Regions from separate parts of the Mycobacterium sp. AMU20-3851 genome, predicted to be linked through region 2. Evidence: predicted binding sites of a transcription regulator. Region 2 holds the regulator's gene; each other region holds the start of a gene.
The links. Region 2 encodes LexA, which represses DNA repair genes until DNA is damaged. Its sites were predicted from a motif close to CGAACANNTGTTCG; they were not measured.
Positions count from the first base shown of each region.

Region 1: the regulator LexA is predicted to act here: its motif matches at 2,120-2,133, upstream of V4U86_RS17065 (HNH endonuclease signature motif containing protein).
Region 3: the regulator LexA is predicted to act here: its motif matches at 1,690-1,703, upstream of V4U86_RS15200 (HNH endonuclease signature motif containing protein).

Region 1 covers NZ_CP146371.1:3,546,316-3,550,864, forward strand. The annotation lists gene V4U86_RS17060 (thioesterase family protein) at 1-563, shown strand, start outside; gene V4U86_RS17065 (HNH endonuclease signature motif containing protein) at 678-1,976, opposite strand; gene V4U86_RS17070 (flavin-containing monooxygenase) at 2,193-4,124, opposite strand; gene V4U86_RS17075 (TetR/AcrR family transcriptional regulator) at 4,208-4,549, shown strand, end outside.
Region 2 covers NZ_CP146371.1:3,385,228-3,389,776, forward strand. The annotation lists gene nrdR (transcriptional regulator NrdR) at 1-150, opposite strand, end outside; gene V4U86_RS16210 (LysM peptidoglycan-binding domain-containing protein) at 213-698, opposite strand; gene V4U86_RS16215 (TetR/AcrR family transcriptional regulator) at 857-1,423, opposite strand; gene V4U86_RS16220 (oxygenase MpaB family protein) at 1,568-2,521, shown strand; gene lexA (transcriptional repressor LexA) at 2,554-3,243, shown strand; gene V4U86_RS16230 (LGFP repeat-containing protein) at 3,263-4,549, opposite strand, start outside.
Region 3 covers NZ_CP146371.1:3,196,382-3,200,930, forward strand. The annotation lists gene V4U86_RS15195 (GntR family transcriptional regulator) at 1-32, opposite strand, end outside; gene V4U86_RS15200 (HNH endonuclease signature motif containing protein) at 201-1,685, opposite strand; gene V4U86_RS15205 (hypothetical protein) at 1,838-2,338, opposite strand; gene V4U86_RS15210 (ESX-1 secretion-associated protein) at 2,362-3,537, opposite strand; gene V4U86_RS15215 (hypothetical protein) at 3,548-4,063, opposite strand; gene nusB (transcription antitermination factor NusB) at 4,146-4,549, opposite strand, start outside.

The DNA.
Region 1 (4,549 bases), 160 kb from region 2:
GCAAGCAGATCGAACTGGTGACCGCCGAGATGCTCGCTCCCGGGCCGGACGGCACCCCGCGACCGGTGGCCCGGGCCAGCGGATGGCGGCTGCAGCAGCAGGACACCAGCGCGGTGCTGCACGCTCCGGCCGCGCCGTTGGCCCCACTGGCCCAGGCCCGCAGCCGGGACATGGCCAAGGACTGGGACCGCAACTATGTGCACAGCGTCGACTGGCGTTGGCTGACAACACCATTGGCCGACGGTCCGGGTGAATCCTGGCTGAGCCCGACGGTGGATGTGGTCAAGGGTGAGGTGATGACGCCACTGCAACGGCTGTTCGCGGTCGCCGATGACGCCAACGGGATCGGCACCAAGCTGGATATCCGGCAGTGGACGTTCATGAACACCGATTTGGTGGTGCACATCCACCGGGTGCCCGAAGGCGAGTGGATCGGCATCCGAGCCGAGACCAACTACGGACCGGACGGGATCGGCACCACACTGGGCACTCTGTTCGATGAACAGGGCCCGGTCGGCGCGATCCAGCAGTCGGTGCTGGTGCGCCGGCGGGAGAAGCCTTAGCGGTCGCTCGGCGCCGTGCCGTGCTTCATCGTGGCGGGTCCGGGGCGTCCTCGGTGCCGGTTCCCGCCGCGTGTGCGGGTTCGCTGTGGAGTTGTCAAGGTGCCTGTGGCTGGGTTATGCGGCGGTGGGTAGGTCGGTCATGGTGCGTCGGGCGTGCGAACGCAGCCGCGCCGGTTCAGGTCCGGCCGGGTCGTGGGGTGCGATGAACCAGGGGTGGTGGTCGGGGCCGAGGTAGACCTGCCAGCCGCCGTGGTGGATGGCGGTGTGGTGGCTGCGGCAGAGCAGCACCCCGTTGTCCATACAGGTGCTGCCTCCGCTGTTCCAGGGTTGGATGTGGTGGGCGTCGCACCAGGACACGGGCCTTCCGCAGCCGGGGAATGCGCAGCCACGGTCACGTACCGCCAAGCCTTTTCGGATGATAGGGGTGAACAACCGTTCGGAGCGCCCGACGTCTAGCGGCGCACCGGCGTCGTCGACGGTTACCGCGGTGAGGGTGCTGTCACAGCAGATCAGATCGGCGGTGAGCGCGCTGACCGGCCCGGTGAAACCGAGGCTGTCGACACCGGCGGGCCGGATCAGGGTGACGTGCGGCAGCACACCCCCCGACATCGGGCGCTGCTGGCCGGACAGATAGGTGCGCAGCACCTGACCCAACGCATCGGCGCGGCGCCGCCGGGTGGGCCGCGGGTCCGGCGATCCGTCCGGCAGCGGAACCGGCCGGCACAACGGATCCAGCGCCGCGAACAGTTCCTCCCCGGTGAGCGCATCCAGATCCAGAGTCGCCGCGACGCGTCCTTCGTCGGTCTGGATCAGCGTCATCTCGTTGAGGTCAGTGTTCTCGGCGATCGGCACCGCGCCTGCGTCGCCCGGCACCGTCGAAGCACGCTCGATGGCGATCTCGCGGGCCTTCTTGCTCACCTGCGCCGGGGTGGTCTGAATCATCAGCTTCGTCACGACCCTGGCCCGGTCCTCCTCCGACAGAGGGGTCCGGTTGTGGATGTGGGTGATCCCGCGCCCGACCGCGTCGGCGAACTCGATACCCACTCCGCCGAGGCGCTGCTGGCCGGTCAGGGCGGGCAGGGCGGGTGCTGCACGGCCCACCCGTACCGCCCGCTGCGCCGCGCCGGGGGCCACTCCGAGACTGGTGAGCAGATCGGCTCCGGTACGTAGGTGCCGGCGCGCCGGGACCCCGAGCCGTTCGGCGGCCGTAACCGCTTGGGCGATCACATGGTCGAGCAGGTTGCGGGCGGTGACTGCGGCCACCAGCACCGCCAGCAGCGAGGGCTCATCGACCAACCGGGGACAGTCCAGCAGATGAAACAACGTGCGCTCGGCATCGTCCTCCGGGACAGCGGTGACGGCGAGATCATCGATCAACGTATCGACGAACGTGTCCAGATGAATGGCGTCCATGACGGATACCGACTTTCACAGAAGGTGCCCAAAGGCACGATCAGGCAACACGGTCCGCACAGTCCCGCAGGACCATCGAACCCCTCGGCGACCGGAGTCGCAGTCTGAAGCTCACCGTGGAGCACTGGGAGCAACATCGCATTCGAACTTGTGTTCGACACTACACCCGAAAGCCCAGGCGCGCAAGTGATGTATCAGGACATCGGTGACGGCCGATCAGCCCAGCACGTGATCCTCGTCCGCGAGAGCACGGGTGCGCTTCCAGTACTCGACCGACCCGAACGGGCTGAGCACGTACACGCCACCGTCGGGTGACTTGTACCAGGAGTGCTCGATGGACGGGTGCCCCCACATCAGGGTGGCGACCTCGTCCTGCAGTTCCCGGTTGTAGCGCGCATAGGCTTCGGCGGTGGGTTCGATGCTGCGCCCGCCCCGCTCGATCACGGTCCGCAGCGCCGCGCCGATGTAGCGCATCTGGCATTCCAACATGAAGATGACACTGCCGGCGTGAGCCAGTGCGGTGCCCGGACCCGCCATCATGAAGAAGTTCGGGAAGCCGGGCACCGAGATGCCGTTGAAGGCTTCGGGTTTACCGTCCCACACCTGCGAGATCGGAACACCCTCCCGCCCGATCACCTCCATCGGGCACAGCACCTCGGAGGCCCGGAATCCGGTGGCCAGCACGATGATGTCGACCTCGAACTGATCGGTGGCCGTGCGGATGGACTTCTCGTCGATACCGATGATCGGGTCGTTGCAGAACGTCACGTGCTCCCGGCGCAGACACCGCAGCCAGCTTCCGTTGTCCTGCAGCATGCGTTTGGCCATCGGCGGGTACTGCGGGGTGACCTTTTCGGCGAGGTCCGGGATGTCGCCGACCTGATCGTTGATCCAGTTGGCGAAGATCTCGCGCCGCGCGGCGCTGGCCTCGTTCGCGGTCCGCGGGAAGTCGTGCCAATCCGGGTCAGCGCGAACAAGTTCCAGCATCTTGTCACTGGACTGCCACATCAGCATGAAGCGGTACCAGCGGGAGTAGCCGGGCAGGTGCCGCATCGCCCAGCGTTCGCCGTCGGTCACGCCGGCGTGGTAGCGCGGGTTGGGCGCCATCCACTGGGGCGTGCGCTGGAAGACCACCAACTCGTCGACGTCGTCGACGATGGCGGGACCGATCTGGAAGCCGCTGGCCCCCGCACCGATAAGGGCCACCCGCTTACCGCGCAGATCCACCTCGTGGTCCCATCGCGCCGAGTGGAACGCCGGTCCCTGAAACCGTTGCAGCCCGGGCAACTCCGGGATCATGGGCCGGTTCAGGAAGCCGACACCGGAGATGACGGCCGTGGCGGTCCGGTCTTCGGTGCTTCCATCGGCGCCGCGCAGCGTCACCGACCAATGCCCCGACTCGTCGTCCCACCGGGCGCGCACCACCTCGCGGCCCCAGCTCACGTGCGTGCCGATGTCGTGGCGGATCATGACCGACCGGAAGTAGTCGTGGAGTTCGGGCTGACGCGTGTAGTACGCGGTGAAATCGCCGACGTGCTCGAAGGAGTACGAGTAGAAGTGACTGGCCACGTCGACCCGGCAGCCCGGGTAGCTGTTCTCGAACCAGGTGCCGCCGACATCGGGGTTCTTCTCGACGACCTCGAACGGAATGCCGGCCTCCTTCAGCCGGATCGCCGCGAGCAGGCCCGACGCACCCAGACCGATGATGAGCACCGAGAATCCCGGCGGCGGGCTCAGCCCATCCGGTCCGGCGATGGCACGGGGGTTGCCGCCGCCGAGGTCCATCTCTTCCAGGTACAGCGCGGCGTTGTCGTCGGGCACCGGTTCGCAGGCTATCCAGTCCATGAGTTCCCGGATCAGATCGGTACTCAGCGACGGTGTTTCCGGGCAGCCCGCGTCACGCCAGGCGCAGATCTCGCGATGCGCGCGGCGACGCAGCAGCGCCTTGCCGTCCTCGTCGATCAGGCCCTGAAACTCGTTCTGCACGAACTGGACCGGGCGGACCGGACCGCGGATGACGGACGGATCACCGGTGATCTGGACAACCGAGGCGATCAGGGCAGGCACCGACAGTTGCTCGAGTGCCGCGGCGATGGTGTCGTCATCGACGTCGACGATGGAGTGCGTGGCGAGGTGACGCGCGGGCATGGGAACCTCCGTATCGACACGGCCAAGTGTCACTTATGACACTCATGAGTGTCAACAGGCGCGGCCCAGGCTAAACTCCGACGGTGCCCAAGACCGCCACAGTGGCCGAAGCCAAGCGCCAGGCCACGGTCGACCACATCCTCACCCTGGCCCGGCGATCGGTGCTGCAGAACGGCCTGGATGTCACGATGGATCAGCTCGCCGAGGTCACCGGGGTAAGTCGACGGACGCTGTTCCGACTCTTCGAATCCCGCGAGAAACTGCTCGGGGCTGCATTCGAGGCCGGCATGAGCGGCTACCTGCGGGGCCTGCCCGCCTACCAGGCCGGCGATCCCGCCGACTGGCTGCGCGACACCTGCGACACCGCCCACCGGATGAACTCCACCATCGGTCCGGGATTCTTCGAGCTGGCATCGCGCCGGAAC
Region 2 (4,549 bases):
TTTGACGACGGCGAGCACCGCAGTTTCCACCGTGGTGAACCTGCGCCCACATTCCGGGCACGACCGGCGGCGCCGGATCGCCTGACCCTCGTCTGCCTCACGGGAATCGACGACACGCGAGTCGGGATGGCGACAGAACGGACAGTGCATCACCGCTCCTTCGCCCCACCGCAGGTCAACCAACTCGAGTGTCTTCGAGCGTACCTGGGTGATCAACCGATCGGGGCAATGAGGGTCTGGCCGGCCTGCACGGTGCTGGTTTCGAGCTTGTTGAGTTCGCGGATACGCTCCACCACCGGCCCGGCCGGCACATCCGGTGCCACCCGCGCGGCGATGTGCTGCAGCGTCTCACCGGCTTCCACGTACACCACGGACAACCGGGTGGGCATCTGCACGGGTTCCTCGGTGGGACCGCCGAGCTGGGCGACCAGCCCGAGCCACAGGGTGAACCCGCCGGCCAGCAGCGCCAGCAGCACGGTGGCGACCGGGGTGATGGGCCGACGGCGGTGCGAGGCGCGCGACATCAGCACGCCGGTGCTGCGGTAGCCCAGCGGCGCCCCACCGGGGCGCCGGGACTGCACGCGCCGACGGCGAACCACCACGTCGCGGGGCAGCGGCCACACCTCGGGCACCGTCTCCGTCTGCCGGGGACGCGCATCGAACTGCCGGGCGCTGGTACGAGCTTCGAGAATGGTCATCGGACTGCTGCCTCTCGGTAGGGTCGGGCTGGGTCTCGCTTGGCGGCTTTCGCCTCTGTGTTCGAACGATAGTCGATCATGTGTTCGATGGATAGAACACGTGATCGAACTGTTGCCAAACGATAGACCGGACCACCGACAAGTAGTCCGTGCGCGAATCAGCCGGGGCGGCCCGCCAGCAGCCCACTGGATGCGAACTTCAGGCCGCTGCGCAGTTCTTCCAGGCTGATCGGGTCGTCGCTCTCGATATACCGCAGGGTCGTGGCAACGGCCATGTTGAAGAACAGCCAGGCCAGGGCGCGCGGACTCAGCTCGTTGCGGTACTGGTCGCGGTAGTGGCCCATGTGCAGGGTCGTCATCGCCAGCAGCGTCGCATTCAGCCCGGAGACGTTGTCGAAGGTGCGCACATGGTCGGGCCGCTGCGCCAGGTAGCGGATGAGTTTCCGGTTGGCGAGGGTGAACTCGATGAGGATGTCGATGGACGCCTGCATGGCCTCCTCGGGCTCGTGCATGGTCACCGACCGCAGCATGTCCTCGATGGCGGGCGCCTGCTCGGCCGCGAGCCGCTCGATGGCCGCGTCGATGATCTCCTCCTTGTTGGAGAAGTACTGGTAGATGGACCCCTTGCTGATGCCGGCCTGCTCGGCGATCGCATTCGTGGTCAGTCGATCCGGCTCGGTCCGGCGCAGCAGAAGCGCGGCCGTGGACACAATTTTTGCGACCATTTCCCTAGACCGCTCTTGCTGCGGCCGCTTTCTGGGCCCTGAACTGTGTTTATCTGTGGCCATGGAGGCCCCCTTACGCGACTTGAATGCGACCTTTCGGTCATATTAGCGTCGGGTCCTCAGCACGAGGAGGTGCGCGCAGCCATGACTGCCACAACGGATCTGCCCATCCAGGGGAACCACGACGGCGACGAGCGCGAGCTCGTCCCGATGGACTCGCTGACCGCCGAGCACACCGGGCGGTGGACGTTTCTCATCGTCGACGGCGCGGCCTTCATGATGCAGGCCATGCATCCGGTCATCGCGGAGGTGACCGGCCGCTACTCGGCGGCCTTCCACGGCGACGCCGGCGGCCGGGCGATCCGCTCGATCGACTCCGTGCTGCGCTGGACCTACGGCGGCACCGAGGCGCTCGCCGAGGGGGACCGCGTCCGGGCCCTGCACAAACCGCTCACCATGACCAGCGCCGCCACAGGCAAGCAGATCAGCGCGCTCAACACCGAGGCCTACCAGTGGGTGATCGCGACCGGCTACATCGTCACCGCACAGGGCGGGAAGTTGCTGATCGGCCGGGACTTCACCGATGCCGAGAAGGACGAACTACTCCGGGACAACCGGCGGTTGGCCCGTCTGCTCCACGTCCCGATGCGGGGATACCCGCGGACCCGGGTGGAAATGGACGCCTACTTCGAGGCCATGATCGACAAGCTGGAGGCCACCCCACAGGCCCTGCAACTGATCGAGGAGATGGTGACCGGGCAGGTCGACCTGCCGGCCTCGGTACCGGCGCCGCTGCGCCCCGCGGTACGGACGGCGTTGCGGCCCGCTCTGCGGTTCAACTACCTGTCCATCGTCGGACTGCTCGATCCGCGACTGCGCGCCAAGCTGGGGGTCGGCTGGAGCCGGCAGGAGGAGCTGCAACTCCAGCTCATCTACGCCGCGATCCGGACGGCGTACCGGGTGCTGCCGGACCGGCTCACCTACTTCCCGCTGGCCTATCACGCGCGCAAGCACCACGAGTGCCTGCAGAAGATGACGCAGCGGCAGCAGAAGTCGTTTGCCTACCACCTGCCCGACACGCCTCGAACACATGTTTGATTATCTGTCCGGCGGCGACTACATTCGGCGCCATGAGCGAGAGCACCGAACACCCTGAGGCACGCTCCAGTCTGACCGAGCGTCAGCGCACCATCCTGGAGGTCATCCGCACCTCCGTGACCGAGCGCGGCTACCCGCCGAGCATCCGCGAGATCGGCGATGCCGTCGGTCTCACCTCCACCTCGTCGGTGGCCCACCAACTGCGCACCCTGGAGCGCAAGGGCTACCTGCGCAGAGACCCGAACCGCCCACGCGCCGTGGATGTCCGCGGCGCGGACGACAACGTGGCCCCGAACAATGTGACCCCGATCGTGGCAACCGAGGTCGCGGGTTCCGACGCGCTGCCCGAGCCCACCTTCGTCCCGGTCCTGGGCCGGATCGCCGCCGGCGGGCCGATCCTGGCCGAACAGGCCGTCGAAGAGGTCTTCCCACTCCCCCGCGAGCTGGTCGGCGAGGGTTCCCTGTTCCTGCTGAAGGTCGTCGGCGAGTCGATGATCGATGCCGCGATCTGCGACGGCGACTGGGTTGTCATCCGGCAGCAGAACGTCGCGGAGAACGGCGACATGGTCGCCGCCATGATCGACGGCGAGGCCACCGTCAAGACCTTCAAGCGCACCAAGGGTCAGGTGTGGCTGATGCCGCACAATCCGGCGTTCGACCCGATCGACGGTAACGACGCCCAGGTGCTCGGCAAGGTCGTCACCGTCATCCGCAAGGTCTGACGGGTTCGCCCGGGGAGGCTCAGTCGGCCCGGACGAACCCGTTCGTCCGGGCGAACTCCTCACTGGCGAACCAGATCTCGGCCTCGGTGTCCCGGTAGCCGGGGCTACCCGGAGCCCAGTACAGACCCGATTTGGTGTCCGCCTTGATCGGATAGCCCTCCGGCGCGCGGTACCGGTCACCGGTGGCCAGTCGCATCGACGTCCAGCCCGGATCCTCCGGTTCGTCGTCCGAGATGGCGGCGTGCCGGCCACTGGGGAAATCCGGTTCGTAACCGGACCGGACCGCCGTGGTGGGCGGGTCGAAAGTGGGCTCTTCGGACAGCGATTCGATCCGGGTCGGCGCGGTGTCCACCGCGTCGGGATCGGAATCGAAAATCAGATCGTCGGCCGGCGCCTGCAGTTCCTCGAGCTCGTCGCCCTCGTCGGAGTCGAAGTCGCCGCCGTCGAAGTCGCCGCCGTTGTCCTCATCGGTCTCGTAGTCGTCGAACCCGTCGTCGGTGGTCGGTTCTTCCGCGCCGGCCGAGATACTGCTGAAGGCAGGCACCTCGCCGGCCGGCGGTGCCGAGGCCCACAGGCTCTGGGTGGAGTCGTAATCCCGTTCGCCGTACTCGGGCTGAGTGTGCTCGGGCTGCTTGTACTCGGGGTCGTAACCGTGGTCGTTGTAGCCCTGGTTGTCGTAGCCCTGGTCCTCGTAACCGTGGTCGTATCCGTCGTCGGCGTAGCCCGCTCCGAAATCGTCGTCGGCATGGGACCGCCGGTTACGCAGGACCGCGACCGCGACGAGGCCGATCACGCCGATCAGCGGGATCAGGCCGAGCAGCCACCACCAGCGCCACGTGTACCACTTGTCGCCGCTGTCGGTGTCCGCAGCGGCCTCCGAGCCGGGGGCCGGGGCGGCCGGAGCGTCGGCACCCGGCACCTCCAGACCGGCGAGTTGGGATTGCAGGCCGGCCGGTTCGGTGCTGAACTTGCCGGTCGACTTGTCCCACGAGACGGACCCGCCGTTGAACTGCTGACTGATGACGCTGCCGTTCTCGGTCTGATCCCCCTTGGGGGCGCCGAGCTCACCGGTCGCGCCGCCGAGCTTCTGCCACGCGGCGTTCATCGCGCCGCGCACGATCACCGCACCGAAGTCCGGCGTCCAGAAGATCACCGGGTTGTCCTCGGCGGCGAACGGGACCACGCGGCTCTGCGGCGCCAGGCCGCCGTCGGCCTCGCTGGCGGTCGGGAATCCGAGATCCCCGGTGGGCCCGCCGACGCTCTCGTACTTGGCCAGCACCTGACCGGTCACCACATTCGCGCCGGT
Region 3 (4,549 bases), 190 kb from region 2:
CTGCGCAACGGGGTCGGCTCGGTTCCAGGCACCCGATCACCGTAAAACCGGTTCGGGACCACGCCGGGCGACTCTTTCACGGGACTGTCGGCAGTCGCGGGATTACGCCGCCGCTGCGGCCGAGGGACCAGCCAAAAGGCCGGGGCTTTATGGTATTGCGCCACCAGTCCGGCGCATACCGGCATTTCAATCGTGGTGAATCAAAAGTTCCCAGCACCCGCGTTGCGGTCCGGGCCGAGGAGTTCTTCGGGGTGGAAGTGGTGGTTGAGGGTGTCTTGGCCGGTGTCCATGAGTGGGGGTGGGTACCAGTGGGTGCGGCCGGTGTCGGGGTCGATGCGGGTGGTCCAGCCCATTTCGGCGAGCCGGTTGTCCGGTCCGCAGCCCAACGCGAGGGTGGGGGCGTCGGTGAGCCCGCCGTTGTTCCAGCTGGGCTGGGCGTGGTGGGCCTGGCAACGGCAGGCGGCTTGGGTGCAGCCGGGGCGGGTGCAGCCGCGGTCGCGGTTGTAGAGCAGTAGGCGTTGGGCCTTGCTGGCCAGGCGTCGGGTGCGACCGAGGTAGAGGGGTTCGGCGGTGTGTTGTCGGTAGACCACCAGGTAGTGATACGCCTGTTCGGCGAGGCGGATGAGGTCGGGCATGGGCATGAGGGTGCCGGTGCCGGTGACCGCGATCCCGGCCCCGGCCTCCAACTCCGCCAGGGTGGTGGAGACGACCACGGTGACCGGGATGCCGTTGTGTTGGCCGAGGTTTTTGGCCATCAGGGCATCGCGCAGGATCGCTTTGAGGGCGTCGTGGTGGCGCTGGGCGCGGGTGCGGGTATCGCCGGTGGCCAGATCGGCCAGGGCACCGAAATCGGCGGGGCGCGGGTCTTCGCCGCCCTGGGCATCCGCGGAACCTTTTTCGCCGTCCTGTTCTGCTTCGTCGTCGAGCGGGTTGGGGTCCGGGTTGAGCTTGGGCTCGCGATCGTCGGGGTTGTTGACTCCGGGCCGGCCCCACACCTCCAGCGCGGTGCCCAGATAGGCCGCCAACTCCGCATCGACCCAGCCGGTGATGCGGACCAGCCCGTCGGCGTCCTGCGCGCCCAGGGTCATCCCGCGCCGGTGCCGGGCCATATCCGGGCCGTCACCGTCCTGGTTGAGTTTGTACAGCACCCGGGTGGCGGCCTCTTTCAACGTTTCCGGGCTGGTGGTCTTGCCCGCGGCGACCAGGCTGGCCTCCAACTGCGCCAGCTCGCTACCACTCATCCGCCCCGAGGCGGACTTCAAGGTCGCGCGCACGACCGCGATGTGCTCGCCGGCGATGCTGCCCTCGGCCAGCGCGGTCGCGCATGCCGGCAGCACCGGGGCGAGCACGTCGCCGTTCATGGCGTGCCGCGGCCCGAGCACCTCGGCGTCGCGCACGCGGCGGGCAGCCTCGGTGCGGCTGATCCGCATCCGGGTGGCCAGCACATCGATCCAGGATTTCCCGCCGATCTCATGCGGGGTGGCCCGGTCCATCAGCGCGGCCTGGATGCGGTAGTCGATCACCGCCTCGGCGCGGGCCCGCAGCTCACGCTCGGACTGGATGGCCAACAACTCCGCGGTGTCGAACACCGTGAAGTCCGCGTCCAACAAAGCCTTGACCGACGCGGCACGGTCGGACAGTGCGTGCTGCACCGTCTCCCGACTCCCCACCACATCCATCTTCATGACCAGAACATACGTTCGACCACCGACAGAAAACGGCAGAATGTGACACCAGAGACAAAAGGGGCCAAAGAAACTTCTGAGACAAAGAAGTCGCGCGAATGTCGCTGCGAGGTGGGCACTTTCATACCGATCCGGCGAGCGCCGGCCCCGGGTCACCCTTCCTGCGGCCTACACACCCCCGCGAAGTCCTTGCCCTCCCGCTGCGCCACCCCATCGGGATCGAGCCAACCGACACCGTAGAAGTAGAAGGTGTCGGCCGGATGACTGTCCGATCCGTCGACGATGTCCGCTACGACTGAGGTTCCGGGGTATCCCCCAGGCGTGGACTCCACGTTGAGAAACAGATATTCCTCTGCACGCCAATCGAAGTCAGGTGGCGGTGCCTCCGTTACCGTCAGACCCGGATACGGACCGCCGACGGTGAACCGGTCCATCGTCGCCGTACCGGACGCATCGGTCAGAACAAGTTTCGGGCCGAGCCCGAACCCGACCTCTACCCTGCGCACATCGCGACAACCCGGCGGCATCCAGATCTCCAGCTTGCCGTCGGTGACGCGCGCACCGAACGACGGCAACATCGGAGGTGCGAACTGTGCATCGGTCGACGTCGGATCGGTCCGGCACCCGGCAGATCCGGCCGCCACCAACAGCATTGCCAGGACTGCAGCACACGACCTCACGAATAACCCCCATCCGATGAGCCGGCAGCACTTTCCAGCGGATTCACCCCGGTCTGCCGTTCGATGATCGCACCGAGCCCGTAATCCCGTGCCATCGTTCCCAACCCCTTCTCCGCCCACTGTGCGGAATGGCGCTCCTCGTGATGCAACAAGCGATCGAGGTCCAGCCTGCCCATGAAGGTGGAACCGTCGGCGCGCTGGCCCCAACTGGACCCCGATTCGATGATCTTCGTCAACTGACGGGCCGGATCGTCTGTGCCGTCGATGTTGACCACGAACAGATCGCCATACGTCGTCCCACCCTGGACCCCGATCGTGTCCATCACAGGCCCTCCCAGCCCCATCAGCATGCCGTTGGGAGTCGTCGCCAGCGAACCCCCGCCACCCTTGTCGAAAATCTGGTCGTAGCTCCAGGAGTTCGCGTTCTGCCGGTCGATGATGCGCTGCACCTCGGAGGCCGAGTACGGCGTTTCCGCGAAATCGTTGGCAACGTCGTCGGCGGTGCCCCGCACCCCGTCGGCGCCGGCCTCGGCGGCGGCGTAGTCGGTGCCGGCGTTGAGGATGTAGGTCATCACGACGGCCTTCTTCGCATCTTCCTTGCTGGTGCCGGGCGGCAGGATGAAGAACGACTTGCCATCCTTGTCCTTGACCTCCTGCAGCCCGTTGAGCACGTCGAACGACTGCCCGGTGATGTTGTGCACGCGGGCGATCTCGACGATGGTCTGCGGATCCACCCCGTGCTCGGACGCATTCTCCAGCCACTGGGCGTATTTGCTGCCCGGCACCACCGGCCCGGTGAGCAGCCCGGCATCGCGCAAGGCCTTCTCGTAGTCACCGACCGGCGGATGCTCACCCGCATCGGGCAGTTCGACCGTGCCGGTGAAGTCGATCCGTTCGGCCGCCTCGCAGTCGCCGCGCTCGTAGCGGTCGGCGGCCACCCTCAACTTCTGCGCGTACACAGTCACATCACTGCCCAACAACTTCGACTGTTCGGTGAGCGCGAATCCGACTGTCGCACAAGCTGCCCCGACGGCCAACGACGGCATCGCACCGGCGGCGCCGTTGACAGCCGGTCCGGCGCGGTTGCCACTGACGCCGTGGCCGGCGTCGTCGAGGACCGATGCAGTCTCCCGCAACGTGTTTTCATCGACGTCGAGAGTCGCCCCACTCATCTCCCGAGGCTCATTTCAGCAGGCCCTTGTTGATCCGGTCCATCTTGTCGGCCGTCGCCTTGTCCTCGGCGTCGAATTCGGCCAGCCCCGTCTGGATCGCCGTCTGCAGCGCCAACCGTCGCATGCCCCACATCATCGCCAATGCCGGATTGGTCGCGACCAGAACCTTCAGTCGCCATCCCAGGGAGACGCGGCCATCGTCGGAGATGTCGAACAGGCTCGCTTCCGGACTCGACACCAGAGCCATCACCCGCCGGCGGATCCCGCCGAGTTGCGCACCACCCGAAGACATCGCGGCGTGCAGAAGCTTGAGCCTGTCGGCGTAGATCTCCTGGTCTCCGAACATCTCGGTGGCGTGCTCCCGCGCGGTGTCGGACGCACTGCCCCGCCAGTCCGAGGCCAACCGGGTCAACTGCAGGCGTTCGCGGTCGATCCAGCTCTCGAGGTCAGCCGCTGCCGAGGCGACCTCACCGGCGGCTGCCACCAGATCGTCGGGACGGCTGGCCTCTACCTCTGAGATCGTCACCGCCACCGGTCCATTGTCAGCCACCGGACCGGACCGGTGACGCACCAATTCCGGCCAGGGTCCTGACCGCAGCAGCCGCCCGCTACTGCCCGCTGCCCGCCGCACCGCCGTCTGCCGGGCGCAGCGCCGCCGCCGCGGCGCGGATCTGCGGGGTCACCAACATGACCTGGCCCAGCACACCGTTGACGAAGGCCGGCGACTCATCGGTGGACAATTCCTTGGCCAGCTCGACGGCCTCGTCCACCGCAACCGGCTCGGGCACGTCCTCGGCGTGCAGGAGTTCCCAGACCGCGACCCGCAGGATCGCCCGGTCCACCGCGGGCAGCCGCTCCAGCGTCCAGCCCTGCAGATGCGAGGAGATCAGGTCGTCGACGTGCGCGGCCTGCTCGGTGACCCCGTGCGCCACCGTGACGGTGTACGGGTTCAGCGGGTTGATATCGGCCTGGGTGTGGGAGAGCTTGTTCCGTCCGTCCGCCGCCTCGGCAG